Regions from separate parts of the Marinobacter sp. NFXS9 genome, predicted to be linked through region 1. Evidence: riboswitches for the same ligand, from Rfam matches in the RefSeq annotation. Region 1 holds a riboswitch; the other holds the start of a gene.

The links. Region 1 has a riboswitch for thiamine pyrophosphate ahead of thiC (phosphomethylpyrimidine synthase ThiC). Riboswitches for the same ligand answer to the same signal wherever they lie in the genome.
Positions count from the first base shown of each region.
Region 2: another riboswitch for thiamine pyrophosphate. It lies ahead of thiB (thiamine ABC transporter substrate binding subunit); the one in region 1 lies ahead of thiC (phosphomethylpyrimidine synthase ThiC).

Region 1 covers NZ_JAGDDW010000010.1:78,393-94,495, forward strand. The annotation lists gene J3364_RS15610 (glycosyltransferase family 2 protein) at 1-1,195, opposite strand, end outside; gene J3364_RS15615 (lysophospholipid acyltransferase family protein) at 1,267-2,163, opposite strand; gene J3364_RS15620 (YrbL family protein) at 2,254-2,907, opposite strand; gene J3364_RS15625 (SGNH/GDSL hydrolase family protein) at 2,985-3,656, shown strand; gene J3364_RS15630 (glycosyltransferase family 4 protein) at 3,631-4,680, opposite strand; gene J3364_RS15635 (glycosyltransferase family 4 protein) at 4,677-5,795, opposite strand; gene J3364_RS15640 (mitochondrial fission ELM1 family protein) at 5,792-6,736, opposite strand; gene lpxL (LpxL/LpxP family Kdo(2)-lipid IV(A) lauroyl/palmitoleoyl acyltransferase) at 6,733-7,695, opposite strand; gene waaA (lipid IV(A) 3-deoxy-D-manno-octulosonic acid transferase) at 7,905-9,164, shown strand; gene J3364_RS15655 (TolC family outer membrane protein) at 9,207-10,589, opposite strand; TPP riboswitch at 10,806-10,910, shown strand; gene thiC (phosphomethylpyrimidine synthase ThiC) at 11,030-12,910, shown strand; gene nudF (ADP-ribose diphosphatase) at 13,025-13,654, shown strand; gene J3364_RS15670 (DUF1249 domain-containing protein) at 13,654-14,142, shown strand; gene cpdA (3',5'-cyclic-AMP phosphodiesterase) at 14,274-15,098, shown strand; gene J3364_RS15680 (YqiA/YcfP family alpha/beta fold hydrolase) at 15,104-15,694, shown strand; gene gcvH (glycine cleavage system protein GcvH) at 15,767-16,103, shown strand, end outside.
Region 2 covers NZ_JAGDDW010000002.1:215,766-231,868, forward strand. The annotation lists gene thiP (thiamine/thiamine pyrophosphate ABC transporter permease) at 1-271, opposite strand, end outside; gene thiB (thiamine ABC transporter substrate binding subunit) at 247-1,242, opposite strand; TPP riboswitch at 1,295-1,396, opposite strand; gene J3364_RS04600 (BCCT family transporter) at 1,785-3,371, shown strand; gene J3364_RS04605 (alpha-L-glutamate ligase-like protein) at 3,465-4,463, opposite strand; gene J3364_RS04610 (inactive transglutaminase family protein) at 4,463-5,974, opposite strand; gene J3364_RS04615 (ATP-dependent zinc protease family protein) at 5,971-6,774, opposite strand; gene J3364_RS04620 (hypothetical protein) at 6,943-7,293, opposite strand; gene J3364_RS04625 (DNA recombination protein RmuC) at 8,003-9,259, shown strand; gene J3364_RS04630 (tetratricopeptide repeat protein) at 9,669-10,502, shown strand; gene J3364_RS04635 (AraC family transcriptional regulator) at 10,526-11,542, opposite strand; gene J3364_RS04640 (CaiB/BaiF CoA transferase family protein) at 11,730-12,872, shown strand; gene J3364_RS04645 (AraC family transcriptional regulator) at 12,869-13,915, opposite strand; gene J3364_RS04650 (GGDEF domain-containing response regulator) at 14,298-15,269, opposite strand; gene J3364_RS04655 (YajQ family cyclic di-GMP-binding protein) at 15,498-15,980, shown strand; gene J3364_RS04660 (AmpG family muropeptide MFS transporter) at 16,021-16,103, shown strand, end outside.

The sequences.
Region 1 (16,103 bases):
CTGCCCAGGGGAGTTTGTAGGCATCGGCGTCCGGTGCCGAGAGCCGGTCGTTGATCTCCCGGGCCAGCGCGGGGGTAATGCGTTCGTCCGCATCAATGGACAGAACCCAGTCGCCCGTCGCTTTCTCCAGCGCCCGCTGTTTCTGGATGCCGAAGCCCGGCCAGTCGGTCACTTCGACAACGTCGGCCAGGGCACGTGCTTTGTCCACGGTGTCGTCGCTGCTGCCGCTGTCCAACACGATAATCTCGTCCGCTACGGCGCGCACCGAGCGCAGGCAGTCTTCGATGTTGTCGGCTTCGTTCTTGGTGATGACGGTGGCCGAAACCCGCACAGCCCGCGGCCGGTGATCGCCCCGATCGAGTTCCACGAACAGGCACGCCATGATCGGGGCCATCAGCAGCAGATTGATGATCAATGACGTGGGGCCCGCCAGGCCGCCAAGTACGCTGATAACGAGAAACAAAGTGGTGATCAGGGCGGCCACGGCCATAGCGCGGGCCGCCCGATGCCTGGACGTCGTGAACGGAATGCTGACGGATACCGGAATGGCAAACAATAGAATCCAGCCGAGGATCTGAAGTGCGCCCATGTCGCCGAGAGCCGACAGTACCCAGACTTTATCCTGGGTACCCTGGGATTGATTCAGGATCAGCCCGCTGGCCACCAGCCCGGCGACGGCGCCCGCGACACAGAACAACGCGCGCATCGTCACGCTCTCGCGGAACAACATCCAGGCGCCCCAGCCGCTCAGTGCCGTCAAGAGGAGAGTGACCTGGACGGTTTCCCGGGCCGGATGTGTCACGGCGCTGGATAAGAGTGCCAACAGGCCCGCTGCTGCGGCAGCGGTGAACAGATCCCTTGCCGCCAGGCGAATGGCGGTCATGCCGGTTGCCAGTGGCCAGAACAGGAGCAGAAGCAGGGCTGGCCAGGTCGAATAGATCAAGGGTTCGTTCGAAACCGGGAAAACGGTGGCAATGGCAATAATGAGGACAAAGCCCCAGAAGGCAAAATGCACCAGGCGCAACTCACGGGGAATCTCCCAATCGCCGGCCCGACGACGGGCTGCAATTCCGCCCATTGCCATGCCAATGGCGGCCGCGTAAAGAACGGCCGGATGAATCAGGGCGCCCGCCAGGCCTATGGACATCAGGCCCAACAGCAGTGGTCGTAAACGCTCGGCGGAGAGGCTGGTCACAGAGAGGATCCTTCTGGGTTGTGCATGGGTCCGCGCATCCGTTTAGTGTAGTGAATTCCGGCGCTCGCCGGTTATCGGGCTTTGTAGGGATTGGGCTGCCCCGGTGGCCGATGGCGCATGCGCTTGTATTCCCACTGGTACTGCGTCGGAATCTCACGGACACACTGCTCGACCGAGGCATTGAGGGCGCCTGTGGCCACGACCGGATCGGCGTCATCCAGCCCGGGCTCGCACTCCCGGATCACGATGCGGAAACCCTCGGCATCCGGCAGACGCTCGGCATAGGTGATCAGCACCGCTGCGCCGGATTTCTGGAGCAGTTTTGCTACCAGCGTCATGGTCCGTACTTCCATGCCGAAGAAGGGCGCATAGGCATTGCCTTTGCCCCGTGGGCTCTGATCCGGCAGGATGCCGGCGACGCCGCCTTCCCGCAGCAGCCCGATGAGCCGGGCAAGGCCGCGACGGTCGCCCCGGACCAGTTCCGAACCCAGGCGGCCACGGACCTGAATCATGTAATCCTCGAATTCCGGCAGGTGGGGCGGGCTGTACAGAGCGGCCATTTTGTAGCGCGATGAAAAATACAGGCCGGCCAGTTCCCAGTTGCCCAGGTGCGGTGCCAGCAGAATCAGGCCGCGTCCTTCGGCCCGGTACTGTTCCAGCAGCGCCTCGCCTTCGATCTCGCGAATCAGGTCCAGGCAGCGTTCGACCGGCCATTCCCACATGAGCGGGATTTCCAGCAGCGTCCGGCCCGTCTGCTTCATGCTTTCCCGGCCCAGGGCCTTACGATCGGCGTCGGGCATGTCGGGAAAACAGATATCCAGGTTGACCTGGGTAACCCGCCTCGATTCCGTTGGTAGCTTCCAGCCGAGCAGGCCCAGGATGGCCCCCAAATTCTGGGCCGAGCGCAATGAGAGTTTGCCGGCCAGTTTCAGCAGGCCAGTCAGCAGCGAGATTCTAGACAGGGCCATGGTCCCGTTGATTTCCAAGGTCGATAGAGTCAGGGCAGGAAACTACATCATCCGGTGCGACAGTGCCACTCCGCGGATACCCTTGGTTTGCTAGAGCTTTTCAGCCCGGGCCCAGCTCCCGGGCCGGCCATGCACTTCCCAGTCGATGCGCTGCTGGAATCGCGCCAGCTTACGCTCGATGTAACGCCGCCGATAAGCCGGGACCGCGGCCAGTTGCGTTGGAACGGCGGGTGCGCCCAGGCCATCGACCAGGTAAAGCGTGAGCTGTTGGTCGCGACGGGCTACGACAAGGTTGTGGGGCAGCAGATTGCGGGTCAACAGGCCAAGCTGTCGCAGCCAGTCGGTGAATTGGGCGATGGCCCGTTCAATGTCCGGTGTCCGACCGTTGGTTTCCAGATAGCGCTCCAGGGTGATGCCGGGGCCGCCGTCGGCCTCGGTGATCAGCTCGCTGACGTTGGCTGGACCAAGCGTGGTGTCGACGCTGCCGTGGAATCGGGGCAGGTGACGCCAGGCCTGTTCCGGATCGGGTAGCCCTTTGATCTGGCGATGCGCGATGATTTCCTGTCGATTATCATTGATGCGATCCCGGCCCAGCAGCTTCTTGTACCAGGGTTGCCGTGCGAAACGGGCCTCGATATTTTCCGGGCGCAATACCTTGAGGCAGAGTTGGGGATCCCCCGGATGTCGGTAGCAGGTTCGGTTGTAACCTGCGGCGAAAGGCGGCTGGTGGTCGAGGTTGATCATGCAGATGGCCGGGCTCGAAGGTTCGTGTGTAATCTAGCACGATACGGCGGTTGTTAAAGAGTATGGAGAGGGGGCGGATGCCGGACAGAGGCTGCATCGCATACGGTGACTGCAATACCGAGGGCATTGCCGGATTTTCCGGTGAGCTCTGGCCCGATCGGGTCGCCCATGCCTTGGGGCTGCCGCTGGTCAACTGTGGCCATACCATGAGTACCACCCGGGAACTGCGCCGCTATACGCGAGCGTTTCCACCATCGGATTACCGGTTTGCGTTTATCCAGTATGGGCTGGTGGACTCCTGGCTGACTTTCCGGGGGGCGCCCTACGTCCTCTATTACCCGGATAACCCGCTGCGCAAGTTTGCGCGCAAATGGGTGAAGACACTCAAGAAGCGGGCCCGCCGCTGGCACTTGCAGGATCGGTGGGGGCCTGTCGAGCAGGTGCCGCTGGGGGAATATCTCAGTCATCTGCGTGCGGTGATCACGTCGGCGCCGGCCACTCAGTTCGTGCTCGTCGGCACGGCCCCGAACCTGGATGAGCCCCGCAATCCCCGCATCCAGCGCTATAATCGGGCGCTCGCCGAGCTGGCGGAGCGGCTGGATAATGCCGTCTATGCCGATGCCTACGTCGCGATATGGGCCGATCGGGAGCGCACGCTGATGAACGATGGCACTCATCTGGCCGATGAAGGCCATCGCATTCTCGCGGATGCGGTACTCGATGTTATCCGTCGACGTGTTGCGGCGTGAGGTCCGCATAGAAAGCGAGCGTCCTTTCCGTCATGGCCTCCAGCGTCAGCGTCTGGCGGGCCTGCTCGAAGCTGGCTTGCTGGCGTTGACGCAGCGTCGACGCGTTCGCCAGATTCTCCTTGAGCAGCGCGGCCAGGTCTTCCGTTGCCGTTGACGCGGCGATGCCGCTTTGGGGCAGGAAGCGCGCCACCCCGCTGACCGGCGTGGCCAACACCGGGCAACGATTCATCAGGGCTTCGACCATCAAGTAGGGGAAGCCCTCACGCTCAGAACTGATGACGCAGGCGCTGGCCCGGGCGAGCCAGCCGGCGACGTTGGATTCATAGCCCGGCAGGTGAATGGTGCGGGTTTGGCCGGAATCGCGGATCAGCGCTTCCAGGCAGGGCCTTTCGCTTCCTTCACCCAGGATCACCAGTTGGGCACTTCCGTTGGGAATCGTGGACCAGGCCCCGATCAGCCGGTCGAAGCCCTTGACCGGTTCCAGGCGCCCGGCGGCGACAACCAGGGGCGAGGCGTCCGGAATGGGAAGTCCTGTCTCCTCCTGCGGCGGTTGCGGATCAATGCCGTTGTAGATCACCCGAACCCGCGGGTGAGACAGATCGGCGGCCAGTTCGTCGCTGACGGCGATGACGCCGTCAAGACGTTCCAGCCCGCGGTGGGCGGACTTGGTGCCATGGACCGTGCCGACGTAACGGGATTCGCGGTTCCCCTGGCGTCGTTTGACGCCAGCCAGCAGTTGGATCGCCTTGTTGCCCTGGGCGTGGCAGATGTCCGGCTGCAGGCGCGCCAGAATCCGTCGCAGTCGCAGCCCCAGCCAGGGATGCCGGCGACTGAAGTGAACCGGTAGGGGGTGAAAATGGGCGAACGGGATGAAACGGTCGTGGTAGCGGGCATCGGCCAGCACGTGGACTTCGTGGCCCCGTTGGGCCAGGCTGCGGGCCAAATCCAGGGTGTGTGTTTCCATGCCGCCCCAGATGGTACCCGGCGTGGCCAGGATCAGCGCAATCCGCAGCGGCTCATTCACGTAACGGCCCTGCCGTGGCGCGTCAATAGCTCGCGATAGACTGAGAGGGTGGCCTCGGTTTGGGCGGCGAGGTGAAACCGCTCGGGAATCTCGATGGCCGGACGGGGCTGCGCCAACAGGGTTTGGGTGGTTTGCACAAACGCGTGGGTGTCGTCGGGCGCCACCAGGCCGGCCGGGAAACAGGCGCGCAGGGTTTCCGCGGCACCGCCACGCTCGAAGGCAACCACCGGCGTGCCCGACGCCAACGCCTCGGTCAACGTACGTCCAAAGGGTTCGGGCTTGGTGGACAGATGGCACACCAGATCCGCGAACAGGTAGAGCTCGTGCATGTCGCTGCGCTGGCCGAGAAACGTGATGTGGTCGTGCAGCCCAAGCTCGTCGATCCGTTTATCCAGTTCGTCCTGGTAGCGCTGTTTGCCGCCTTCGAGCCCGCCGACGATGACGCCATGCACCTTGTCATCCTCCCGGACCAATTGGGCGATCACCTCAAGAAACGTCAGCTGGCCTTTCCAGCGCGACAGGCGCCCGGGCATCAACAGGATGCGGCGGTCGCGCAGTTGCGGGTAGTTCGCCAACAATTGAGTGCGCCATGCCGGATCCAGCGGTGACTCGCAGAACTGGTGGGTGTCGACGCCGCGTTGGATCACTGTGATCCGGTCATCGGTCACGGTGTAGTTCCCGAGAATATAGCGGCGCACGCAGTCCGACACGGCAATCAGGTGCTCCGCCTTGGTCATAATGGCGCTGTAGGGATTGACCGAATACATGCCGTGAAAGGTGCTGACCAGCACCGGGCGTTCCCCGGCGGGCAGTCCCTTCCAGGCCAGGTAGATCACCCAGGCGGGCATGCGCGACCGGACGTGGATCACATCGGGTTTTAACGACTGCAGGAGTCGGCGGACCGGCCGTACCTGCCCCAGCGTGAACAGCGACTTGCGGTGAATCGGCCGGGTGATATGCCGGGAGCCCGCGGCCTCAAGCGGTGCGACCATGGGGCCGCCGGCGGAGAGCACCGTGGAGGTGTGTCCGCGCTTCACCAGTTCGGCGGCAAATTCCACCGTGCCCCGTTCGACGCCGCCGCTCTTCAGTGCCGGAAGGACCTGCAGGATCTTCATAACGAGACACCCCGACAGCGCTCCAGCAGCCACTGGGCGGCCCGGTCCGCTTCCCACAGGGGCGGGGAAACAGGTGCGGTCGCGGCCATCACCGATGACGCCTCCGGCAGGGTATGCAGTCGGCGACTTTCCAGCAGCGCTTCCACCCCATCCGCCACCCGGCTTCCCGAAACCGGGGGCAGACTGAACAGGCCCGTAGGGATGCCGGCGGTGAGGCTTTCGTACACCATCGAGGCGCTGTCGGGCGTGATCCAGGCGGCGCGGCTGGCGGACAGCGTGTGCGCCAGCCATTGATCGTGGGTGTCCCGATGATCGCGAATACGGACGTGATGACTTTCGCGCTTCTGCAGGGCGCTGATCAGCTCGATCGGCGTGCGCCGGCTGGATGTGACCGTCCAGTGCCAGTCCGGGTATTCCTGAAGCAACTGATCGAACTGGCGCAGGATCGCTTCGTCGTCCCAGCGATAATGTCTGGATGGGCCGCCGATCAGAACAACGCCGTGCTTTCGCTCGGTCAACTTCGCCATGGGTGTCAGGGTGTTCAGGACGCCGGTGGTGATCAGGGTATCGAGAAGCGGAGTGGGGTGATCGTGTTGCGGGATAATCCGGCAGTCGATCCAGCGCTGGGGGAAAGACGGGCGCATGAGCAGTGCGGTCAATGCCCCCGGGGTGCGGCGCAGCGCCAGCAGCAGTCGGTGAGTGCGGGTACCGGCCGCGACGATCAGGGCCGGTCGGCGCAGGTTGTCCGGGAGGTCTAAGGTCGGTCGCACGCCCAGTAAGGCGCGCCAGAGCGGCACCGACAAGGATCCTGCGTCGAGCCAGTGACAGCGCGCATCGGCGCGAGCCTTGAGGCGACTGGCCAGGCCCCGGAGCTGGTTGCGGTGACCGGGTTTGTCGTCGTGGATCAGCCAGACCACCGGGGGCTTGACGCCGTCGGTCATGGCCGCTTCCTGCGGTAGAACCCCGGATCGTCCCGGGACGGGCGTGTTTTGAAGCGCCGGTGCATCCACAGATACTGATCCGGGTGTTTGCGCACCTCGCGTTCGATGGTCGCGTTCACCCGGGTGGCGTCCACTTCGTCGTCGCCGGACGGAAAATCCTCCAGCGGCGGATGGAAGTAGATGTCGTAACCGATCTCGTCGTCGCGCCGGAAGTGGCTGAAGGGAATCACGACGCACTCGCTGCGCTCGGCAATGCGGGCCGTGGCAGTGATGCTGGCGGCTTCGACACCGAAAAACGGCGCGAACACGATACCTTTGCGGCCGTAGTCCTGGTCGGCTGCGTACCAGACGATGCGATTGGCCCGCAGGCGCTTGAACAGGCCCCGCAGATCCTTGCTGTTCAGCGCGACGCCGTACCGTTTCTCCCGCGAGCGGGTCATCACGGCGTTCATCAGCGGGTTGTTGTGGTCACGCTGCATCACGTCGGCATCGATAAACAGGGACACCAGGCTGCCGCCCAGATCCAGGGTGCTGTAGTGACCGCCGAGCAACAGGATGCCTTTGCCTTTCTCTAGCGCATCGTTCACGTAATCAAGGCCGTGGACCTGGGTCAGGTGGCGCAGGGATTCCGGATCCCGGAACCAGGCCAGGCTGATTTCCATGATGCCAATGCCGTTGGAGTGAAAGGTTTTCCGGACCAGTTCCTCCCGCTCGGCATCGCCCAACTCCGGGAAGCAGAGGTCAATATTGACCCGGCAGATATGGCGACGGCTCGACAACGTGCGGTAGGCCAGTTCGCCAATCAGGCGCCCCGCGCCCCATTGCACGCGCAGCGGCAGCTTGGCCAGCAGCCAGATCAACCCGATGGTGATCCAGGTCGGCCACCAGCGGGGGTGTCGGTAATGGGCGAAATTGGTATCGCGGACGCGTTTGCGTTTCTTTAACTTCGAATGACTCACGGTTCGTCCAGATCTCGGGGTGGAATCGTCCCTGCCTGGGGACAAGTTTATCAGCTATTGATGCGTTGATAAGGCCAGGTCATTGTCCGGGTTCAATTTATCGGCTGCGAATGTGACCTGTGCGGCCGTCGCAAGGAAAGACGCGGGACGCAACCCGACGCACATTTCGGTAGAATCCTGACAACTTCTGATCCCGCACCGGAGTGCTGATGCTGCGTTTCGTCTATTCCACCCTTTTTCGCCTGATCCTGCCATTCGTGCTCATACGACTGTGGTGGCAAGGGCGGACGACGCCTGAAGCCGTTGCACACTGGCAGGACCGTATCGGCCTGATCCCGCGCAGCGACAAACCGGTGATCTGGGTGCATGCGGTATCGGTCGGGGAGACGATTGCCGCAGCGCCACTGGTGCGCTCCCTGCTGGCGCGGCGGCCTGACGCCCGCATTCTGATGACCGCCATGACGGCCACCGGCCGGGCGCGTGCCAACGCTCTTTTCGGGGATCGTGTGAGCTACGCCTATTCGCCCTACGATACGCCGGGCTCGGTACGTCGTTTCTTGCGACGGGCCCGGCCACAGGCCCTGGTCATCATGGAGACGGAACTCTGGCCGAACATGATCTACCAGACCGCCGCCGCCGGCACGCCGGTCTATCTGATCAATGCGCGCCTTTCCGAACGCTCCGCCCGCAGTTATCAGCGCTTGCCTGGGGCCAGCCGACAGCTCCTGCGGCAGATCGACTGGATTGCCGCCCAGGCAGACGGCGACGCCCAGCGTTTCGTCGAAACCGGCGCAAGAGCGGATTCGGTCTCCATTACCGGTAGCGTCAAATTCGATGTGGAGGTCACCGATGCTTTGCGGCAGGCGGCCGCGGCTTTGCGGTCACAACTGGGCGGGGAGCGACCGGTCTGGATTGCCGCCAGTACTCATGAGGGCGAGGATGAGCAGATTCTGGACGCGCACCAGCAGGTGCTGGCCGGCACTCGTGACGCGCTGCTGGTGCTGGTGCCCCGACACCCGGAGCGATTCGACGACGTCGCGGCTCTGGTTCGGCAGCGGAATCTGGGCTTGGTGCGCCGCTCCGAGGGCGGTGATGCGTCGGATTGCCAGGTGTACCTGGCCGACACCATGGGGGAGCTCATGATGCTCTACGGCGCGGCGGATGTGGCCTTCGTCGGTGGCTCGCTGATCGAGCGGGGCGGGCACAACCCGCTGGAGCCGGCGGCCTGGGGCATGCCGGTCATGACCGGTCCCCACGTGTTTAATTTCGATGACATCTATGAGCGGCTGGAGAGCGGCGAGGGACTGGTTCGTGTTCAGGGTTCAAGCGAGCTGGCGGAGGCGCTCAGCGGCTGTTTCGCGGATTCAACCTATCGCCAACAGCTGGGGAGAAATGCGCTGGCCGTCGTCGATGCCAATCGCGGGGCGCTGAAACGGGTGGTGGCCGGGATTGTCGAAAAGCTGGGGTAGGGGATGCTGGCGCCCGGGGATAGGGCGCCAGCGGGTCAGGCTTCAGGGAGATTTGGTCGGGTCGACGGTCTTGGTGTCGTTGGCGATAGCGCCGATGCCCGGTGCCGAACTGCTCAGCCAGCGGTTGAGATCCACCAGATCCTGCGGGCTCAGGGTGCCGGCGACCAGTTTCAGGTTCAGCGTGTTCACCACGTAGTCGTAGCGGGCGTTGGCGTAATCACGCAGAGACTCGTAGTAATTCCGCTCGGCATCCAGCACTTCCACGATGTTGCGTGTGCCCACCTCGTAGCCGGCGCGGGTCGCATCCAGCGCACTGCGGCGGGACACGATGCTTTGCTCCTGGGAGTTGACCGTCTCGATGTTCGAGTTGACCGTACGGTAGAAGCTGCGCGCATTCACGCTGACATCACGGCGCACCGTCTTCAGGTTCTGGTCCGAGGCTTCCAGTTGCGCGCGCTGCTGACGAATGCTGGCTTCGGTGCCGTTGCCCTCATACAGCGGAACGTTCAGTTGCAGGGCCAGCACGCCCTCGGTTGTCGTACCATCGACGGTGCTCTGGTTGGGCGAGACCTGGCCAACGCCGTCCAACTCGGTGTTGCCGTATTTGGCGCTCAGATCGAGGGTCGGATAGTGCCCGGCTTTGGCCACATCCAGCAGCGACCGGTTGGCCTGCAGCGTGTAGGCGGCTGACTGCACGCGCCAGTTCTGTTGCAGGGCGATTTTTTCCCAGGCGGCCGGGTCGGTTGGCTGCGGGCGGGAGAGCGGGAATTCCTGCTGCAGGTTTTCCAGGTCGCCGGCATTCTCGCCGATCAGTCGGCTCAGCTGTTCGCGCGCGATATCCAGGTCGCTTTCGGCGGAAATCCGCTCGCTCTTGCTGGCGTCGTAGCTGGCGCGGGATTCATACACTTCGGTGATGGCGATCAGGCCTACGTCGAAGCGTTCCTGTGCCTGGTCGTACTGACGCTCGAAGGCGGCTTCGGCGGCGCGCACTGTGGTCAGGTTGTCCTCGGCGCGCAGGACGTTGAAGTAGGCGGTGGCCACGTCGAGGATCAGTTGCTGTTGGGCGAGGCTGTAATCGGCCCGGGCGCTTTCGCTCTGGAACTGGCTGGCGTCGTAGTTGAACCAGTTCTCGGCCCGGAACAGCGGCTGGGTCAGTTCCACGCCGTAGCCGTAGGACTTGTAGGAGTCGTCGGTTCGCGGGCCATCGGTATCGATGTGCTGGGCGTTACCGTAGGCATCGATCTTGGGCAGGAGCTGGCTTCGGGTGACATCGACGTTCGCCTGCTGGGCTTCGTAGGAGGCCCGGGCGGACGCAATGCCGGAATCATAGGCCAGTGCCTTCTCATAAGCATCGATGAGGTCGGTCGCCATGGCCGGCTGGACAACCAGCAGTCCGACCAGGCCGGTGAGCACGGATTTCTTCATGGATTCTCCTGCCTACGCATTGTTGGGGCGAGCCTCGTCCCTGAGTGTGGGGCCGCGAACCCTGCGGGTCGGGCTGGACAGAAGTCGGGAGGCTCAAGGAAGCGGTCCTCATTATGGACAAAAATCCATCTGATCTCTACACTTGCGAAAATCACCTTTAAGGGCCCGTACGCACTGTACAGTGCGATTTGCGAGCCCTTGGGTCGATCACTCAAATGCGTCTTGACGGGGTGCCGGAAAAACCGGCTGAGATTGCCCAGGGCAAAACCCGCGAACCTGATCCGGTTAATACCGGCGTAGGAATCTAAGACAAGCTGTCCAGTGCACCTCAGGCTTTATGCCGATGTTGTACCGGATCCCTCCTCGTCAAACGCGCCCCGTCCATCCAGGACACTTTGCCGTCGATCCACTGGATCGGCCCCGACAAGAGGGACGCCATGATGACTACCGAGAGCATCGAATTCCTGAAGGATGCCGCCGCCGTTGATGAGGCTGCGGTTCAGCCGCTGCCCTGTTCCCGTAAAATCTACGTAACCGGAAGTCGCCCGGACCTGCGGGTGCCGATGCGGGAAATCAGCCTGAGTGACAGCGTGACCGACAGCGGAAGGCACGCCAACGAGCCGATGGTGGTTTACGACACCTCCGGGCCCTACACCGATCCGCAGGCCCGTATTGATCTGAGGCAGGGTCTGGCGCTGGTTCGCCAGTCGTGGATCGACGAGCGTGACGACACGGAAACCTTGCCGGGCTATTCCTCCGAGTACACCTTGCGGCGCCTGAAAGATCCGACGTTGGACGTGCTGCGGTTCGAAGAACGACGCAAGCCATTACGGGCGAAACCGGGCCGTAACGTCAGCCAGATGCATTACGCCCGCCAGGGCATCATCACGCCGGAGATGGAATTCGTCGCCATCCGCGAGAACATGAAACTGCAGGAAGTCCGGGCCAAGGGTTGGCTCGACAGCCAGCATCCTGGACAGTCCCACGGGGCGGCCCTGCCGGCCGAGATCACCCCGGAATTCGTGCGGGAGGAAATCGCCCGTGGCCGGGCGATCATTCCCGCCAACATCAATCACCCGGAACTGGAACCGATGATCATCGGCCGCAACTTCCTGGTGAAGATCAACGGCAACATCGGGAATTCGGCGGTCAGTTCGTCCATCGAGGAAGAGGTGGAGAAGCTCACTTGGGGCATCCGCTGGGGCGCCGATACCGTGATGGATCTGTCCACCGGCAAGAACATCCACGAAACCCGCGAGTGGATCATTCGCAACTCGCCCGTTCCGATCGGCACCGTGCCGATTTATCAGGCGCTGGAAAAAGTGAACGGCGTGGCCGAAGACCTGACCTGGGAGATCTTCCGCGACACCCTGATCGAGCAGGCGGAGCAGGGCATCGACTACTTCACCATCCATGCCGGTGTGCGGTTGCACCATGTCCCGCTGACGGCCAAACGGGTCACCGGTATCGTTTCCCGCGGTGGGTCCATCATGGCCAAGTGGTGTCTGGCGCATCATCAGGAAAGCTTCCTGTATACGCATTTCGAAGAGATCTGCGAGATTATGAAGGCCTACGACGTGTCCTTCAGTCTGGGTGACGGCCTGCGGCCCGGCTGCATCGCTGACGCCAACGACGAGTCCCAGTTCGGCGAGCTGGAGACTCTGGGCGAATTAACCAAGATCGCCTGGAAGCATGATGTCCAGGTGATGATCGAGGGGCCGGGACACGTCCCCATGCACCTGATCAAGGAAAACATGGACAAGCAGCTCGATTGCTGCGATGAAGCCCCATTCTACACCCTGGGCCCGCTGGTGACCGACATCGCGCCGGGGTACGATCACATCACGTCCGGCATCGGGGCTGCCATGATCGGCTGGTACGGCTGCGCCATGCTGTGCTACGTGACGCCCAAGGAACACCTGGGGCTGCCCAATAAAGACGATGTGAAGACCGGCATCATCACCTACAAGATCGCCGCCCACGCCGCCGATCTGGCCAAGGGGCACCCGGGGGCGCAGGTGCGGGACGATGCCCTGTCCCGGGCCCGGTTCGAGTTCCGCTGGGAAGACCAGTTCAACCTCGGCTTCGACCCGGACACGGCGCGCGCCTATCACGACGAAACCCTGCCCAAGGATTCGGCCAAGGTGGCGCACTTCTGCTCCATGTGTGGGCCCAAGTTCTGCTCCATGAAGATCACTCAGGAAGTGCGTGATTACGCAAAAGAGCAGGGGCTGGAAACCCGGGATGCCATTGAACAGGGCATGCGGGACAAGTCCCGGCAGTTCGTGGACGGCGGCGCGAAGATCTATAACAAGGTCTGACGGCGCCACCCTGGGCCCTGTCCGGTGGGGCAGGGCCTGTCGCCTGCCAGGGGACTTGCCAATCCGGGCGCCGGCCTTCTATTGTTCGGCTTCACTCTCCCAAACAGGTGATTCATGTCAGGGCAAAAGGTTGCTCCGTTCCAGTTCGGTGCTGAAGATGTCGAAATCGAAAGTCGGGAAACCCTGTTCAAGGGCTTCTTCGGCATGGAGCGGTTGCGCCTGCGCCACGCTCGTTTTGCCGGTGGTTACACCGAAGCCTTCGATCGGGAGATTTTTCAGCGTGGGGACGCCACCTGTGTGTTGCCCTATGATCCGGTTCGCGACGAAGTCGTATTGTTGGAACAGTTCCGCCCCGGTGCCTTGGGGCGGAACCAGTCGCCCTGGCTGCTGGAGCTGGTTGCCGGCATGGACGAGCCCGGTGAAACACCGGAAGACGTGGCCAACCGGGAAGCGGAGGAAGAAGCCGGGCTGACTTTCAAGCGGCTGGAAAAAATCTGCCACTACCTGGTGTCGCCGGGAGGTACCACCGAGATGGTGTCCTTGTTCTGTGGTCAGGTGGACGCGTCCGGCGCCGGTGGGCTGTACGGAATTGAGGCAGAGCATGAAGATATTCGCGCGCATGTAATGGCGGCGGATGAGGCTTTGCGTATGATATCGGATGGGCGGATCAATAACGCCGCCGCCATTATCGCCCTGCAGTGGCTGGCCATGCAGCGGCAGAGATTGAAGCAAGAGTGGTCCTGATGTCAGAGAACGTGGAAATGCCCCTGCGGCGCAAGAAAGCCTATGTGCCCGACCTCAGACGCTTCGGCGCGCTGTGTGAGGGGAACTATAGCCGGATCCGGCGGTTGCGCCTGTTGGCGGAGTCGCAGCCGGATGTGGCGGAGTTCGAACTGTGCGACGGTGACGCATACTTCGGTCGGGTCCGCATTGAGCAATTGCAGCAGTCCCGCTTTACGGAGACGTTGCTGCTGGAGCAGATCCACAACGCCGGGCGCTGGCTCAACGATCCGCACCTGACCGTCCGCGTCTACCACGACGCCGGCATGGCGGAAGTGATCAGCTGCTACCGTTACAACCGCATCGAAGCGATTAACGACTACCCCAACCGCTTCATGCATCACCCGGACGAGAAAACCCAGGTCAACGCCTTCCTGGCGGACTGGCTGGATTTCTGCCTGCGTTTTGGCCATGTGCCTGCGGACCGCATTGCCTGGCCTCTGACTGACTGAGCCTCCGGCCTTTGATACGGCGGCGACGTCGAATGTGACAGTCCTTCAGGAAATTGTGCAAACTATCCGCTACTATCTCGGTCAATACCGTTGTTAATGGATATCATTCATCCTGGAGTCGCGGCCCGTTCATGCCTTCCCCTGTTCTGTCTGACAAGCCATCGTCCGTTCCGCTGCGGATCCTGCAGATCACCGATCCCCACCTCATGGCGGATCCCGACGGCGTACTGTTGGGCATGAATACCCGGGAAAGTCTTGAAGCGGTACTGGCGCTGGCGGCGGAGGCTGAAGACGGCGCCCCGGACCTGGTGCTGGCCAGTGGCGATATCTCACAGGATGGTTCCGAGGCCGCTTACCGGCTGTTCCAGCGGCTCATGTCCGGTTTCACCTGTCCGGTGATCTGGTTTCCCGGAAACCACGACGATGCCGCAGCCATGCGCAAGGTCATCGCCGGGACCGGAGCCGACGAACGCCGGGTGCTGGCGGGCGGTTGGCAGGTGGTCTGCCTCGACTCTTCGGTCCCCGGGCAGGTGCACGGGCAACTGGCGGACAGCGAGCTGGATTTCCTGCGCGATTGTCTCGCCGAATACCCGGACACGCCCACCCTCATAACCTTCCATCATCATCCGGTGGATATCGACTGCAGCTGGATGGCCGATATTGGATTGGTCAACCGTGATGCCCTCTACCACGTACTGGCCGAGCAGCCGCAGGTGCGCGGATTGCTCTGGGGTCACATCCACCAGGCCTGGGATGAGGATCGTGATGGCCTGCGACTGATGGCGACACCGTCGACCTGCATCCAGTTTGCCCCCGGGTCGACGGATTTCTCCCTGGACGACAAGGCTCCCGGTTACCGCTGGCTGGCGCTGTACCCGGATGGCTCGCTGGCCTCGCACGTGCGTCGCGCGGAGGATTACGCGTACACTGTGGACCTCAACAGCCACGGTTATTGATCGTTATGTCCGAACAACCCCGCCTGATCTATCTGCATGGATTCAGAAGTTCGCCCCAATCCCAGAAAGTCACCGAACTGAAAGAATGGCTGGCTGACAGCGGCCTGCCTGTGGAGCTGGTGGTGCCCGAGCTTGGCTTTTCGCCGGACGAAGCGATTGCCCATGTCGAGCAGGCGGTGGCGGGCGCCGGCGATCGCCCCTGCGGGCTGATGGGAAGCTCTCTCGGCGGTTACTACGCCACCGTTGTGGCGGCCCGGCACGGTTTGCGGGCGGTCCTGATCAATCCGGCGGTGGCACCCTACAATTTGCTGCGGCCCTACCTGGGCGTGCAGGAAAACCTGTACACCGGCGAACGCTTCGAAGTGACGGAGGCGCACATGCACCAGCTGCAGGCCATGGACCCGGGACCACTGGTGAACCCCGAACACTTCATGGTGATGCTGCAGACCGCCGATGAGACCCTGGACTTCCGCGAAGCGGTCGCCCGTTACGCTGGCGCGCCCACGTGGTTGCAGCCAGGCGGCGACCATCGTTTCCAGGATTTCCCGCGGGTCCTGCCAGCTGCGCTGGCGTTCCTCGGTATGGCGGCGAGCTGACGCGACGGCTATTCAGTGCCGGCCCGCAATTGCGGTAAACTCCCGGGAAAATGCAAACAAGGACATCCCATCATGAGTCAGATCCCTACGGACCTGAAGTACATCGAAACGCATCAGTGGGTTCGTGTGGCCGGTGACGGCACCGCGACGGTCGGGATCACCGACTTCGCCCAGGACCAGCTCGGTGACGTGGTTTTTGTCGAGCTGCCGGAGGTTGGCGCCAGCGTCAACGGCGGCGAGGAAGCCGGTGTGGCCGAATCGGTTAAATCCGCCTCCGACGTCTTCAGCCCGGTCAGCGGCGAGGTTATCGAGGTGAACGAAAGCCTCGAGGAAGAGCCGGAAAAGCTCAACGAAGACCCGTATGGCGAAGGCTGGTTGTTCAAGGTACGCCTGAGCGACAGCGGTGAGC
Region 2 (16,103 bases), on a different contig from region 1:
GATGCCGGTGCAGCGCCCGGGCCACCGGAATGGCCAGCAGCAGGCTGAGTCCGGTAGACAGGGTGGCCTGGTATACGCTGAACCAGATCACCTGACGCAGGTAGGCGCTTTGCCAGAGATCGCTGACCGCCTGCCATTGCCACTCCGCCAGCAGGCCGGAAAAGCCGGCCGCCACGATGCCGACCAGCAGCAGTGCCACCGCCCGGCCGGGCCAGGCTCGCCAGCGCGGATGGCTGAATGGGGGCGTCACTGTGCGGTCGCGTTGAGCCACTCGTCAATCCAGGCCTTGCGATGGTCGGCGACGGTTTGCGGATCGAAGTACAGGGTCCGGGCGGGTTCGATCAGCCGACTGAACACAGCGGGCAGCTCGTTGCCCAGGTCCGTCGCCGGATACATCACGTTCTTCAGGGGAATTTCCCGCTGGAAAGCGGGGGTCAGCATGAACGCCAGGAACTGTTGGGCCAGCTCGGGGTGAGGGCTGTTCCGCAGGCGTGCCGCCACTTCCACTTGCAGGTAGTGGCCTTCGTCGAAGGCAGCGGCCTGATAGCGATCGGTCTTGTCCACCGCCATGTGATAGGCCGGGGAGGTGCTGTAGGACAGCACCATGGGCGCTTCGCCGTTCATGAACAGCGAGAAGTAGGCGTCGCTCCAGCCTTTGGTGACCGTCAGGATGTGCTTTTGCAGTGCCTGCCATTTAGCCGGGGCCTGATCACCGTAGACCTTACGCATCCACAGCAGGAGGCCCAGGCCGGGTGTGCTGGTGCGCGGGTCCTCGATGATGATTTTCAGATCGTCCGGGGCATTGATCAGCCCGTCCAGGCTGGTGGGGGGATCCGAAAGCTGCTGGGTGTCGTAAACAAACGCGAAATAGCCCCAGTCGTAAGGCACGAAGGTGTCGTCCTGCCATTCAATAGGCAGATTGAGCGACGACGTGTCGATGTCGTGTGGGGCCAGCAGGCCGGTTTTGCGGGCGTCGGCCATGATGCTGGCGTCCAGCCCCAATACCACGTCGGCCGGGCTGGATTCGCCTTCCAGGCGTAACCGGTGAAGGATGGCCACGCTGCTGTCCAGTGCCACGAAGTTGACGGTGCAGTCGCACTGCGCTTCGAATGCTTGCTTGACGGCGGGTCCCGGCCCCCACTCTGAGACGAAGGATGGGTAGGTGTAAACCGTCAGCGTTGGGCCAGCCCAAGCCAGACTGGCGGAAAGCGTGAGCAGAATCAGGAGGAAAAAGCGTGCCATTGTGGTCGATTCCCGTCGTCGTGGAGGCATTCCGGGGGACGGCAGACCGCAGGCAGAGTCTTCACTCAATCCCTTCGCCGGCATGATCCGGAGCAGGTTCCGCGGGTCTGATCTCAGCCTGTCGATACGGTTGCAGGCACCCCGTTGAGAAAACGATATTTTAACAGACTTACCGGGGTCTGCGCAGCGCCCCTTGGCACGATAGATGTGCAGAATCGTTTTTTCTCAGTCCTTAGACCTGTAAGTAAATAGAGGACGGTCAATCGCCGTTCAGGGTGGCTGAATTGCCGCTGTTCGTGGCCCGGAGCGACCTGGAAACAACGCGGGTGAAAGGCAACGATGACAATCTCTATGTGCCGGTAGCCTGTTGTTTAAAGGCGCCGAAAAAATTCTCGGGAAGAGCCTCAATATCTGGACTACGGTTAGAAAAGTGGGTTCCATCCGGAAATCGCTTTTGATATTTCGAGCTCAAATGAATAGACTTAACGGTCTGTAATCTTGAGTCCGAAATGGACCCAACAATCCGTTCGAGGAGACTTGACGTGAGCGAAGTCCTTAAAGACGAGTACTCCACCGACTATCAGGCAGGTCAGGACAATATAACCCCGCTGGGGATGGACCTGCACAAGACGGTGTTTTTCGTTACGGCAGCATTGATCATCTTTTTCGTGGTGGGAACCCTGATTTTCCCGGATGTCTCGAATTCGCTGCTCAGCGGTGCCAAGGCCGGGGCCATCAATCATTTTGACTGGCTCTTCCTGATCAGTGGCAACATCTTCGTGATTTTCTGCCTGGCACTCATCGTGCTGCCGGTCGGCAATATCCGCATTGGCGGTACCGACGCAGTTCCGGAATTCTCCACCATGTCCTGGTTTGCGATGCTGTTCGCTGCTGGTATGGGTATTGGTCTGATGTTCTGGGGTGTTGCCGAGCCGGTCGCCTATTACACCGACTGGTACGGCACGCCACTCAATGTGGCCCCGAATACGCCGGAAGGTGCGAGCCTCGCCATGGGGGCGACCATGTACCATTGGGGTCTGCATCCCTGGGCCATCTACGCGATTGTCGCGCTGTCCCTGTCCTTTTTTGCCTTCAACAAGGGCATGCCGCTGACCCTGCGTTCGGCTTTCTTCCCGATCTTCGGTGATCGCGTCTGGGGCTGGATCGGTGACGTTATTGACATCCTCGCGGTGCTGGCGACCATCTTCGGTCTGGCCACGTCCCTGGGTCTGGGCGCGCAACAGGCAGCCTCCGGTCTCCACTACCTGTTCGGTATCGACAGCGGCATCAGCACCCAGATCGCCATCATTTTCGGCATTACCTGCGTGGCGTTGATCTCGGTGATTCGTGGTCTGGATGGTGGCGTCAAGCTGCTCAGTAATATCAATATGGGGCTGGCGGCGGCACTGCTGCTGTTCGTGATTTTCGCTGGCCACACCCTGGGTGTGTTCGAAGCGTTCTGGACCACCACTTCCGCTTACGTCGGTAATATCCTGCCGCTGAGTAACCCGTTTGGTCGTGAAGACGAGACCTGGTTCCATGGCTGGACCGTCTTCTACTGGGCCTGGTGGATCTCCTGGTCACCGTTCGTCGGTATGTTCATCGCCCGGGTGTCCAAGGGTCGTACCGTACGCCAGTTCGTGACCGCTGTACTGATTATCCCGACCATCATCACCATCATCTGGATGAGTGCATTCGGCGGTTCGGCACTGGAGCAGATCCAGGCGGGTGTGGGCTCACTGGCAACCGACGGTCTGACCGACGTCTCACTGGCGATGTTCCAGATGCTGGCGAATATCCCGCTGACCACCATCACGTCCTTCCTGGGTATCATCCTGGTCATGGTGTTCTTCGTGACCTCCTCTGACTCCGGCTCGCTGGTGATCGACAGCATCACCGCCGGCGGCAAGCTGGACGCGCCGACCCAGCAGCGTGTTTTCTGGGCCGTCATGGAAGGTGCAATCGCGGCGGCGCTGGTCTTCGGCGGCGGTGCCGACGCGCTGAAAACACTGCAGGCAGGTGCCGTCTCTGTCGGTCTGCCATTTACCTTCGTGTTGCTCGTTATGTGCTACGGCCTTTACAAGGGGCTGAACAACGAGCGTGCCCTGATCAACGCCGGCATGAAATAAGCGCCCGGCCTGATCCGAAGAAACCCGCCTCAACTGAGGCGGGTTTTTTTATGTCTGGAAAAAAAGGGGCTGGGTATTTGGCCGAGCGAAGGGTCAGGCGAAGGCCGGCTTTCGATAGCCCGTCTGCTGTGGGGCAGACAGGTTGCCCGTGTGGCTGAAAATGGACATGGCGTATTCCACTCGCGCTTCCGGGGTGAGGTGGGTGCGCTTGAGGCTTTCGATGTACTTCAGGCGTGGCAACAGGCCCTTGCCATTGGCCATCTGGATAGCCAGGCCGGGCCGGGCGTTCAGCTCCAGTAGAGTCGGGCCACTGTTCTGGTCAAGCACCAGATCCGCACCCATATAGCCGAGGCCCGTGGCCTCGTAGCAGCGTGACGCCATCACCAGCATCGTATGCCAGTCTTCGATATGGATGTGCTCCAGCGCCAGGCCGGTGTCCGGGTGGGTCTTGACCGGGCGGTTGAACTGCACGGCGTTCAGGCTTCGGCCGGTGGCGATGTCGATGCCCACGCCGATGGCGCCCTGGTGCAGGTTGGCCTTGCCGTCAGAAGCCCGGGTGGCCAGGCGCAGCATGGCCATCACCGGATAACCGCGGAAAACGATAATGCGGATGTCGGGCACGCCCTGGAACGAGTAGTCGGTGAGGGCGCTGCTGCACTGGATCAGATCCTCGACGATCGCCACATCGGGCGAACCACCCAGCGAGTAAAGGCCCGCCAGGATGTTGGACAGGTGGCGTTCCAGGTGTCGCAGGGACACCGCCGCACCGGAGGCCTTGATAAAACTGTCGTCCTCGCGCCGGGTAATGACGAGGATGCCCTTGCCACCGGAGCCCTTGGCCGGTTTGATGGCGAAGCCGTTCAGGTCCGCCACCCGTTCCCGGAAATGGGAGATCTGGTGCTGTTGGGAAACCACCTGGCGCAGGGCCGGGGTGGCCACATCGTATTCCTCGGCCACCAGCTTGGTTTTCAGCTTGTTGTCCACTAGCGGGTAGGCGCTGCGGTCGTTGTAACGGGCAATGTAATCCACATTGCGCCGGTTCATATTGAGCATGCCGCGGCGGGTGAGGGCGGCCGGCGAGATCCATCGCATCAGTCATACTCCTGCATGGGATGGAACCGACGCAGTTCGCTGAGCTTGTAGCCGGTGTACTGCCCCATCAGCAGGATCACCGCCAGGATGATCAGGTGCAGTTCCGGGAAGTTGAAGGTCAGATGGCCGGCAATCGGCAGGCTCATCACCAGATAGGCCAGTATCGCCACCAGCAGGCTGCCGCCGCCTTGCACAAAGACCTCGTGAGGACCTTCCTCTTCCCACAGGATGGACATGCGCTCGATCGTCCAGGCCAGGATGACCATGGGAAAGAAGGTCACCGTCATGCCCGTATTGAAGCCCATCTGATAGCCGACGATGCTGATGGCAGTGCACATGAAGATGACCAGGATGATCAGCGTCGCAATCCGCGACACCAGCAACAGGTTGAGATTCGACAGGTAGCCTCGCAGCAACAGCCCCAACGCCACCACGGTGATGAACGTTACCAGTCCCGGGCCGAGCGAGGTTTGCAGGAAGGCCACCGCAATCAGCACCGGCATGAAGGTGCCGGACGTACGAATGCCTACGATCACCCGCATAAAGGCGACCACCATCGCCCCCAATGGCAGCAGTAACAGCATGCGGAACATGCTCTGTTCCTCTATGGGGAGCTGATAGAGGCTCAGGAAGCCCAGACCGTTTTCCATCGACTCGGCCCGGGCCAGCTGCAACGCGGGTACCGTCTGCCGCAGCATGGCAAAGCTCACCACGGACTGGCTGCCGCCCATCACGTCAAGCAGGGATTGGGTATTCCGGCTCCACAGCAGGACGTTGTCGGGCAGGCCCTGTTCACCGGTCTGAGGATTGAACGTCAGCCAGTGGTCGCCGTCGTAGATCTCCAGGAAAGGCCGCAGTGGCTGGCGCCGGCGGGCATCTTCCAGCTTGACGCCCTCGGAGACCCGCGCCGGAATATCGGCGTAATTCAGCAGTTTGACCAGCACATCCACATCGTCGTGGCCGGCCAGCAGGAGGGCGGTGTTCTGGTCCGGATCGGTGGAGCGAATCAGTTTGATCAGTTCCCGGGTCATGCTCTCCGGCGTACTGGATTTGGCGGCAGCCAGCGCCAACACTTCGTGGGCGGCGGTCGCCTGGGGTTCTTCCCAGTAGACGGTGTCGGGCTCGGGCGGCTGTTCCGGTGGCCGGGGTTGGGCGTCCGGGTCGGGAATGAACTGGGCTTTGTAGTACAGCGTTTGCGGACCGTTGGCTTCACGGATCGACCATTCGCCCCGGCGATCGCCCTGATCATCGACGATCGAAAAGCCGTATCCCGGTGACGCCGCCTGCTCCGACAGCACATGGAAGCCGGGCGGATCGTCCGGCAGGTTCAGGCTGACCAGTACGGGATCGCCACTGGCCCGGAAATCCACCCGCGCTTCCACCAGCCAGACCGGCCGTTCCTCACCGGACAGCCAGGGAATACCGAGTTCGAAATGACGCAAGGTGGCGATGCCCACGCCGGTAAAGATCAGCAGGGCAATGGCGATGTAAAACGGGTAACGGGACTTCACTGCGGCGCTTCCTTGGCGGACTGGTTTTTCCCGGCCTTCGATGTGAACTTGGCGGGCAATTGGGTAGCGAAATCCTTGCCGACATCGACCAGCATGACATCCCGGAGGATATTGCGGCCGATCAGGACGGTGTGGGACAGAGCTTCACGATTGGACAATGTGAACTCGGCTTTCTGGACGTGATCGCCAATGGCGAACTGCAGCTCGACCACGGCCCGGCGCTCACTGTCGTCTGCCGACGCCTGGATGATGCGGGCATTGCGGGAGAGAGGGCGCTCCAGCGTTTTCAGCTTGTCCTTGGTGCCCGGTACCGGCACGTCGAAGCGGACCCAGTCCTCGCCGTTACGTTCGAAATAGGTCACGTTGCGGGCGTCCAGCGACGAGGTCTCGGCGCCGGTGTCGACCCGTGCTTCATAGGTGAAGCCGGGCTCCAGGAAATGCACCTTTTCCAATTCACCGACAACCAGCATGTCCTGGAAGTGCGAGGAGGATGCGGTCTCACCGCTGCTGACTGAGGAGCAAACCGGCTGTGGTCGCTTGGGGCAGCTGGGAGGCTTGATCTGTTCGCGGATGGTTTCGATCAGGGCCCGGGTATTTTCGTTGTTGTTGCGCACCATGCCGCGATGGTGGGCCTTGAGGTCTTCACTCAGTTGCCGGAGTTCGCCGGACTGGACGGTCTCAGCCTGTTTGAGTGTGTTCAGGTCGTCCTGTTTGACCAGGGCCGAGCCGGAGCAACCGGCCAGGAGTGTCCCGAGAGCCGGGATCAGAACCCATCGTGAAAGCGTGCGAAGCGCGCGCATAGGCATGACAAACCTCTGTCCGCAATAAACCGTGTGTGACTGATCGGGGTTGTCCGAAAATGAAGGGCGAAGTATACATTATTACGACATTACGCCGATTTACCGATCTGTAACCCCCCTTGCGGGTCTGTGATCCGGTTGGCGTTACGGGCCTGCCGGCGGGATCGTTTACTCGGTCGGCGGGTGCTGGGTCCGGATATAGTGATCGGCGTCGAGGATATCGTCGGAGCGCAGGTAGGCCTGGACCGACGGCGGGCAATTCAGGTACAGCAGAAGCAGCTCGCGCTGGATGTCCTGATCCTGGATGCGGGACGCGTAGTGAATCAGGCTGCGAATGGTGCTGTCTGACGCATCGTCGAACCGCTTTTCATAGCGCAATTCCACCAGCGTATGCAGGCGTTCGAGATGATACTGGCCGGTGTGGGTCAGGTGTTCTGTAAGGCTGAACCCGGTGTTGCTACCACCGTCCTCCGGGGCGCATGCCTGTCCGGTCGTTCTGCGCCAGAGTGCTTTTAACATGGCTGTGTCTCGAAAATTCCTTGTCCGGGGCGAACCCCGCAGCGCTGACAGTTCGGCGATGTCCGGCCGACTTTGAGCACTTTTTAATTATCGTTATACCGACTGTTGTAGCTCAGATTACGAGCGGCTTCCATCTCTGGATGCTCTCTTATTACATGTCTCCGGAATTTTGAGACTTGTGTGTCATATCGGCTGCGTGCAGGATCACCCATTGTGTACGGATATCAACCTGCTGCGAGGGTGTCACTTCACCTTTAGTCGAAGTGGGTCCGGGTAAGTTCCTTGGCCCGGGCAGTCGGTTTTCTGGATAATGCCTTACCCATCAACGTCCGGGCTTGCAGTGCGAGTCGCGACGGTCACTTTCCAGAGACAGGAGTTGAATGTGCCGCTTACTATTCCCCGGGAAATGCTTCCGGTGCTTGTTACCGTCGCTCTTGGGGTGGCGCTGGTTACCGCTTTTGCGCTGGTGTTGTTCTATCAGCGTCGCCTGCGACAGGTACGTGAGGAGGTCCAGTCCCGCCTGGATGCCATGACCACCCGCGCCGAAGCGGCCGAGGAACAGGCTTACCACGCCAGCCGGGACCGGGCGCTTCTGGAGCAGGAACGCGACCAGTTGCGGGAGCAGGCGACGGAGCAGCATCGCCATCAACGGGATCTTGAGGCCGCCCGGGAAAGCTGGCGTGACAAGGCCACGGAGCTGGATAACCGGATGGCCACGTTGGTGGCGGAGCGGGACGGTTCCCAGAAGCGCGAGCGCAAGCTGGAGCAGGATCTGTCCGAGCTGAATGACCGTTACGAGGCGGTTAACCGCTCCCTGTCCGACGCCCGGGTGTCGCTGCGCGAATACGAGGTGACTCTGGAAGAGGAGCGCCGCACTACCGGCGAAAAGCTGCAACTGTTGGAGCGCAATCGCGATGCGCTGAAACAGGAATTCGAGAACCTGGCCAACCGCATTTTCGAGCAGAAGAGCGAGCGTTTTTCGCAGCAGACCCGCACCAATCTCGATTCCCTGTTGAACCCCTTCCGAGAGCAGTTGCAGGACTTCCGCAAGCGCGTGGAGGACGTCTACACCACCGAAACCCGGGACCGTCAGGCGCTGCGCAGTGAAATCGATGCCCTGCAGAAGCTGAACAAGCAGATCACCGAGGAAGCGGCGAACCTGACGCGGGCGCTCAAGGGCGACAAGAAAATCCAGGGGAACTGGGGGGAGCTGATCCTCGAACGGGTGCTGGAGAAATCCGGCCTGCGCAAGGGCGTCGAGTACGAAACCCAGGGCTCGTACCGGGATGCCGAGGGTCAGTTGCTGCGCCCGGATGTGGTGGTCCACCTGCCGGACAAGCGCAACCTGATTGTGGATTCCAAGGTGTCCTTGCTGGCCTATCAGGAATGGGTCACCGCCGAAGACGACGACGCCCGCGAGAGTGCCCTCAAGGCCCACGTCGAGGCGGTGCGCCAGCACATTCGCGGTCTCAGCGAGAAGGACTACAGCCAGCTCAACGGACTGCATTCGCCGGACTTCGTACTGCTGTTCATGCCGATCGAACCGGCCTTCGTAGCGGCCTTCCAGCAGGATGAGAACCTGTTTGCCGAAGCGTTCGAGCGCAAGATTATCGTGGTCACGCCGACCACCCTTCTGGCGACCCTGCGCACCATCGAGAACATCTGGCGGTACGAGCGCCAGAGTCAGAATGCGCGGCAGATCGCCGACCGGGCCGGAGCGGTCTACGACAAGTTGCGGGTCTTCGTGGAATCCATGGAAAAGCTGGGTAGCCAGCTGCAGACCGCGCAGGGCACCTATGATGGCGCCATGAACACGCTGACCCGCGGCAAGGGCAATCTGATCTCGCAGGCCAACCGGTTCGTCGAACTGGGCGTGCGGGTGAAAAAGGAATTGCCCAAGTCGATCCGCGAGCAGGCAGGCGTTGGTCATGACGAGGACGACGAGACGGATGACGAAAACGACTGAAAATCGTCGAAACGGCTCCCGACGAATGGAATTCAGGTCACAGTGACGCCACGCCATCGTGGCCTAGAATGATCAACACGACATCCAAGATCCGCATCTTCGGGAGCCCTGCGTGTTGAACACATATCCTTGGCAAAACTCACTGGCCTTAACCCTGTCCCGGGCCGCGATGGCCGGTGGCGGTGATGACGATGGGGATCAGAGTGGCGATACCATCGTTGTTGACTGATCCACTGACCCGGTCCCGCTGAGTGGGTTTTCACAGCTTGTCGCGGCATCTCCTTGAATCATCCGGGGTAATGGCAGACACTTTAGGGAAGAATTTGCCATGCGTTCTGCGCCAACCCGGTGGAACCGGCGTTGTCCCAACGCACTGAAAACATTGATGTTCCCTGCGGAGAATTCAGGAATGAAAAGCAGATGGATGGGTGTTGTTGTCGGTAGCATGCTGTTCACCCAACTCGCCTGGGCCCTGCCTCCAGAGCACGAAACGCGCCGGCTGATGCTGGCGGTCGAGAAGGCGGTCGAGAACCAGCAGTGGGGGCAGGCCGGTGAATACCTGAATCGCCTGCAGGCGCTGGAAACCAAGAAGCCGGACGATTACGCCTTCTACCGGGGCCGGGTCATGTACGAGGCCGGGCACTACAACGAAGCCATGGCGGCGCTGGAGGCCTACGTCACCCAGGCGGGTGAGAAGGGCGAGCATTACACCGAGGCCCTGGAGCTGATCACGTCGGTGGAGCAGGCCCGTAAAGAGGAAGGGGATGTGGCCAGTGCTGCCCAGTCCCAGGGCGAGCCGGTGGCCAAGATTGAGCCGGCCGACGGCAATTCCGTCGAGCAGTTGCAGAAGCTGTATCTGGCCAGCACGCCCCGCGAAGCGCTGGAACGCCACGCCAACAGCCTGCTCTCCCAGAACGCCTGGCGCGCGGGCAATGGTCGGGTGATCAATGCCAATCAGACGCCTGATGTGGTGTATCAGGTGTCCACCGATACCGGTGCCCTCCAGGTCCAGGAAACTCGCAAGTTGGATGACGGTCGCTCGGAAGTGGTCTCTTCGCGCCTGCCGGTCTACGGCATTAATCCGCTGCTCAAGTGGGACTGCCCGGATGACGGCCGCACCTGCTGGATCTACGATCCACGGGATGGCTCGCGCTGGCTCAAGCTGGGCGGCCAGGCGGATACCACTCAGGCTCTGGCGCGCACCCTCGGCGACCTGATCCGGCGCCTCCAGTCCCCATCATAGGATAGGATGGCGGTGCCGGTTCGTTACGACTCGGCACCGACTTCCTCCTCTCGCCAGGCGCGGGGCGTCATCCCGGTCCATTTCTTGAACGCCCGATGAAAGGTGGACGGCTCGGTGAATCCCACGAGATGGGCGATCTCGTTGATGGAGCGCTCGCCCCGGCCCAGGTGATAGATCGCCAGATCCCGCCGCAGCAGATCTTTGATTTCCTGGAACGACGTATTTTCCTGCTTGAGCCGTCGGCGCAGGGTTTGCGGGCTGACGTGCAGTTCTGATGCAATCCACTCGAAATCCGGCAGGGCCTGGGAAAAATCCCGGCCGATCAGAGCGCGGATGCGGCCGGTGTAGCTGTTGCCCTCATCGGGCCGTGCCAGCAGGTCCGCCGGCGAAGTTTTCAGGAAGCGTCGCATTTCCGGGCGGTCGCGGATGATCGGTGCGGTCAGGAAGCGCGCATCAAAAACCAGTTCGGTCCGGTCGGCATCAAAGGCCAGCGGGCAGTGGAAAATGTGCCGGTATTCGTCGGCATGGGGTGGGGCGGGGTAATCAAAGCGCGCTTTTTTCAAGGTGATGGCCTGACCAATCAACCAGCTGAACAGGCGATGCCAGATCACCAGGATGCTCTCGCGCAGGAAATAGTGCGGGTCGTGGACGGGCAGGTCCAGGTGCAGCACCAGCGACGCCCGGTCACCGCCCCGCTCCAGTCCCATACAGACCGTGCTGTCGAACAGGTGGGAAAAGTGCTCCGCCCGCTCCAGACCGCTCTCCAGGGTCGAATGCTCGAGGATCAGCGTGCACATCGTGGCGAACGTGCCGGGATGGCAGCGGCGCGGTCCCATCCCCATGAACTCGTCCTGCATGGCGTCCCAGATCACCTGCATCAACCGGGTGAACTGGGCGCTGCTGACGCGGGCGCCGGGCGTGCGGATCAGCTCCGGCGAAATGCCGGCACGCCGCAGCATGACGCTGGAATCCTGTCGCTGATACTCGGCACCGCTGAGTGCGGCCAGGACAAAGTGCCCGGAAACCGTCAGATTCGCCATCCGTTGACCTGTATGCTGTAACGATTCGCCCATCATAAGAAGGTCCCCCGGGTTTGCAACACCATTGGGGGACAGGATGAAGCCGGGGTATGGTAGATACGGCCAATCAGATTGGCGGAACTCGCCGTTGGCGGCGATGCCATGGGCCGGCAATCTGGGGCGCGGAATCACACAGGGAGACGCAACTATGGCCGGACCGCTCGATGGGCTTCGGATCCTGGACTTCACCACGCTCTTGCCCGGCCCCTATGCCACCATGTTGATGGCGGATATGGGTGCAGAGGTCCTGCGCGTAGAAGCGCCGGACCGGATGGATCTGACCCGATTGATGCCGCCCCAAGTGGACGGCGTGGGCACGGCACATACCTACCTGAACCGGGGCAAGGCCTCGCTGGCGCTGGATCTCAAACAGCCGGACAGCATCGATACGGTGAAGCGACTCGTGGCCGAGTACGACATCGTCATCGAGCAATTCCGCCCCGGGGTGATGCAACGGCTGGGGATCGACTACGACACGCTGCGCGCCATCAATCCGGGCCTGATCTATTGCGCGATCACCGGCTATGGTCAGACCGGCCCCTACCGGCAGCGGGCGGGCCACGATATCAACTACCTGTCCCTCGCCGGCGTCAGCAGTCACTGCGGTCGCAAAGAGAGCGGTCCGCCGCCACTGGGTATCCAGGTGGCGGACGTGGCCGGTGGCTCGCATCATGCGGTCATGGGCATCCTGGCGGCAGTGGTCTATCGCCAGCAGACCGGAGAAGGGCAGTTTGTTGATGTCAGCATGACGGATGCCGCTTTTGCGATGAACGGCATGGCCGGCGCTGCCCACCTGGCCGGGGGCGAACGGCCCGGGCCGGAGCAGTCGCTGCTCAACGGTGGCAGTTTCTACGACTACTACGAGACGGCGGACGGTCGCTGGTTGTCCGTGGGCAGCCTGGAGCCGCAATTCATGGCCCGGCTGTGCGATGTCCTGGGCCTGGCCGATATGAAAAGCCTGGGGTTGAGTCAGAACCCTGAACATCAGCGGGAATTGAAGCAGGCGCTGAAGAGCGCCATCGCCGAGCGACCGCTGGCCGAATGGGAGGCGGTTTTTGCGGAACAGGATGCCTGCGTGGAGCCCGTACTGACCCTGGCGGAAGCCGCAGCGCACCCGCAACTGGAAGCCCGGGCGATGGTGATTGACGTGCCCCGGGAACAGGGTGGCACGCAACGTCAGATCGGCCACCCGATCAAGTTCAGTCGGACGCCTTGCGAGGCCCGTTTCACCGGGCGCACGCTGGGAGCGGATACGGCTCCGGTTCTGGAGCGCCTTTCAAAGAACGGTTAATCGGTCGCCGGGGTGTGGCTGTGAGTGGTCCGGTAGTCGCCGGGTGTGACGCCGGTGTTTCTTTTGAAACGGCGATGAAAGGAGGCCGGCTCACTGAAGCCCAGCCGCAGGGCGATGTCGGGAATCGCCATCTGCGTATGGCACAGGAAATCTTCCGCCAGGGACTGGCGCACTTCATCCAGCAGCGACTGGTAGCTGCTGCCTTCCTGACTCAGTTTCCGCTGAAGGGTGCGAGCGGTCATGTGTAATTGTCCGGCCACAATGTCCTGCCGGCTGACGCCCTGCAGGAGTTGCTGGCGGATGGCCTCCCGAACCCGGGTGAGGAGGGCGGTATCGGCGGTAATGGCGGCCATCTGGCTGCGGGCATGGGCTTCCAGCGTGCGGCGCAGGCCGGGATCCGGCTGGCGTAACGGCCGTTCCAGCAACGCTCGGGAAGCGATAACACGGTTATCGGCCGCCTCGAACACCACCGGGCAGCCCCACCGCTCCCGATAGGCCGATTCCAGCGCCGCACCCGGCGAGCGCCGCTCCAGGTGTACCGCTTCCGGGGAGGTATCGGCGTCATCGCCCAGCCAGCGGGCGTATTGGATCCAGGAGGCAATCACGTTGTCGATCATCTGCGGGCGTACCCGCGGATCGTTGTAGGCACACTGCCAGATCAGGTGCATGCGGTCGCCGTCCACCAGGAAACGGGTGAGGCCCATATCGCCCACCAGCTTCTCGTAGGGAATAATGTACTGGATGGCTTCGCCCAGCGTGGCGCAGCTCATGGTGATGTAGCCCAACACCGTATAGGAACCGGGTTGCACGAAGTCCCCGGTCTCCAGACCCAGGATGGGATTGCCGGTTGCGTCGACCAGTAGTCGGATAAATCGCTGGAAACGTTCGCCGTCGATGCGTTCGTCGTCCGAGTGGCCCGGTGACAGGTCGAGGCCGGCCCGGGTCAGGAGTGGCGTCGTGTCGATACCTTTGTGCCCGGCAGCCCGCACATACTGACGCAGGGCGGCTATCGATGCGGTGCCCAGTGGTGGTGTGTCGGTCATGCTCATTCGTTGTTATGAGTATAACCGCATTAATAGCGGGGAGAGCGGATCAGTTCAATGGCCGGAATGTCTTGCGGGGAGAAAACGGTAAACGGTGGGCAAATAAAAAGGCGGATCGGAAAACCCGACCCGCCTGGAAAATAAGGAAAGAACGAAAGTGCCTGAAAAATTCGTTAATCCGTGAGGATGTTGACCCCATTTACCGGCGGAGGGACATCTGACTCTCCAGGCTGCTCACTTGGAGGAATACTCACTCCTCCGCCGTGGGGGGATACTGCTTACATCCACGATTCAAACTATAAGCGTGACTCGTTCGCCTGTCTGTTCGTGATCTGTGTCGCAGTGTAACGAATTGTTGGGTCAGGCGCCGACCGGCAATCGATCAGGCTTCTTCCAGCAGAACTGGCGATGTCTCGGTGAACAGTCGGGTCTCGTAGGCATCCACCAGGCCTTGGAGGGCGGCCTTCTCGACTTCATCGATACTCGGCGTGCCGTCCTGCATGTCGGTGCGGCAAAGCACCATGCCGGCCTCGACGGAAATATAGCCGGCGGTGGTTTTCAGTGCTTTGTGGTTGATGCCGTCGTAGATCCGGCGGAAAGCGCTGGTGGTGCAGTGTTCGGGGTTCTCGAAGTGCGCGATCAGGGCGTACTGGTTATCGCCCACCCGGCACAAGGTATCCATCGGGCGGATCAGGTGGCTGAGGCGCCGGCCAATGCCCAGGGCCAATTCGCTCATGATGCCGGGCGAATGCTGGCGCTTTAGGCTCTGCCAGTTGCGGATACCCACCAGCACATAGGCGGACGCCCCGCCGCGGGACTCGGCATGACGGATACTGCGCTCCAGCCGTTGCCGCGCGTACAGGTTATTGCACAGGCCGGTTTCCAGGTCGATGATGTTGCGGGACTCCAGCTCGCGGTTGTTCTCGATCAACAGGGCGTTGGCCCGGAGCAGGGTGTTCTGGCGATCGGCCATCCGGTCGGCGGCGAAAATCCGTGGCAGCAACTGCTTGCTCATGTCGGACTTGTAGATGAAGTCGTCGACGTCGTGGTCGAATGCTTCCGCCAGGGCTTCGACGCTCTCGCGGGCGGTCAGCAGCATCACATAGGTGTAGTGGTTTTCCTGCTCGTCGATCTGTCGTACCCGTGCGGTGAGTTCGAGCCCGTCCATTTCCGGCATCAGCCAGTCTGCAATCAGGACGCTGACCGGCCTCTGCTCCATGAGCTGCAAAGCATCCGAAGCGTTGTTGGCGATGCGGACATCGCGGTAGCCGGCTTTACGCAGGGTCCGGGCAACCACCATGCTGCTGAATTTGGCATCGTCGACGACCAGTACGGGGAGGTCCAGGTTAGGCATGCTGATATACTACTCTCAGGTCCGATCCAGGGTGCGGCTCTAGAGCCAACTTGTTATTCTTGCGTCCAGCAGCGGGACGGCATCGCGCCTCCGGGCTGCTCAAACTCGAATCGCGGCCATTATAGCCTGAATTTGCCGGGCTTCCTCGGCCCAATTTGCAAACCTGCGGACCCGTCCCGCAATGGCCTTTCATTGCGTGATCGTTTCCGCATTTCCGGAGCCGGAGTCATGCCTTCCTTTGATATTGTTTCAGAAATTGATATGCACGAAGTCACCAACGCGGTGGACCAGGCCAAGCGTGAGCTGGGCAACCGCTGGGACTTCAAGAATGTCGAGGCGGATTTCGAACTGGACGACAAGGGCATCACCATCAGCGCCGAGCAGGAATTCCAGTTGGAACAGTTGATGGAAATGCTGCGGATGGCCTTTGCCAAGCGCAATGTGGACACCCGCGCCCTGTCCGAAGACGGTGAAAGCCGCGCCGGCAAGCTGATGAAACAGCACCTGACGCTGCGTCAGGGGATCGAGACGCCTGATGCCAAGAAGATCGTCAAACTCCTCAAGGATGCGAAGATGAAGGTTCAGGCCAGCATCCAGGGCGACAAGGTCCGCGTGACCGGCAAGAAGCGGGACGACCTGCAGGCCGCTATCGCCCTGATCAAGGAGTCCGATCTGGACCTGCCGCTTCAGTACAATAACTTCCGCGACTGACGGAGCCGCTGCCATCATTTCAAGGGAACGGCGCGATTTCCTGCGGGACGCGCTCTACACGTTCACCCGCTGGCAAGTCCTGGCCATGTTGCTGCTGGGCTTCTCGGCGGGTCTGCCATTCCT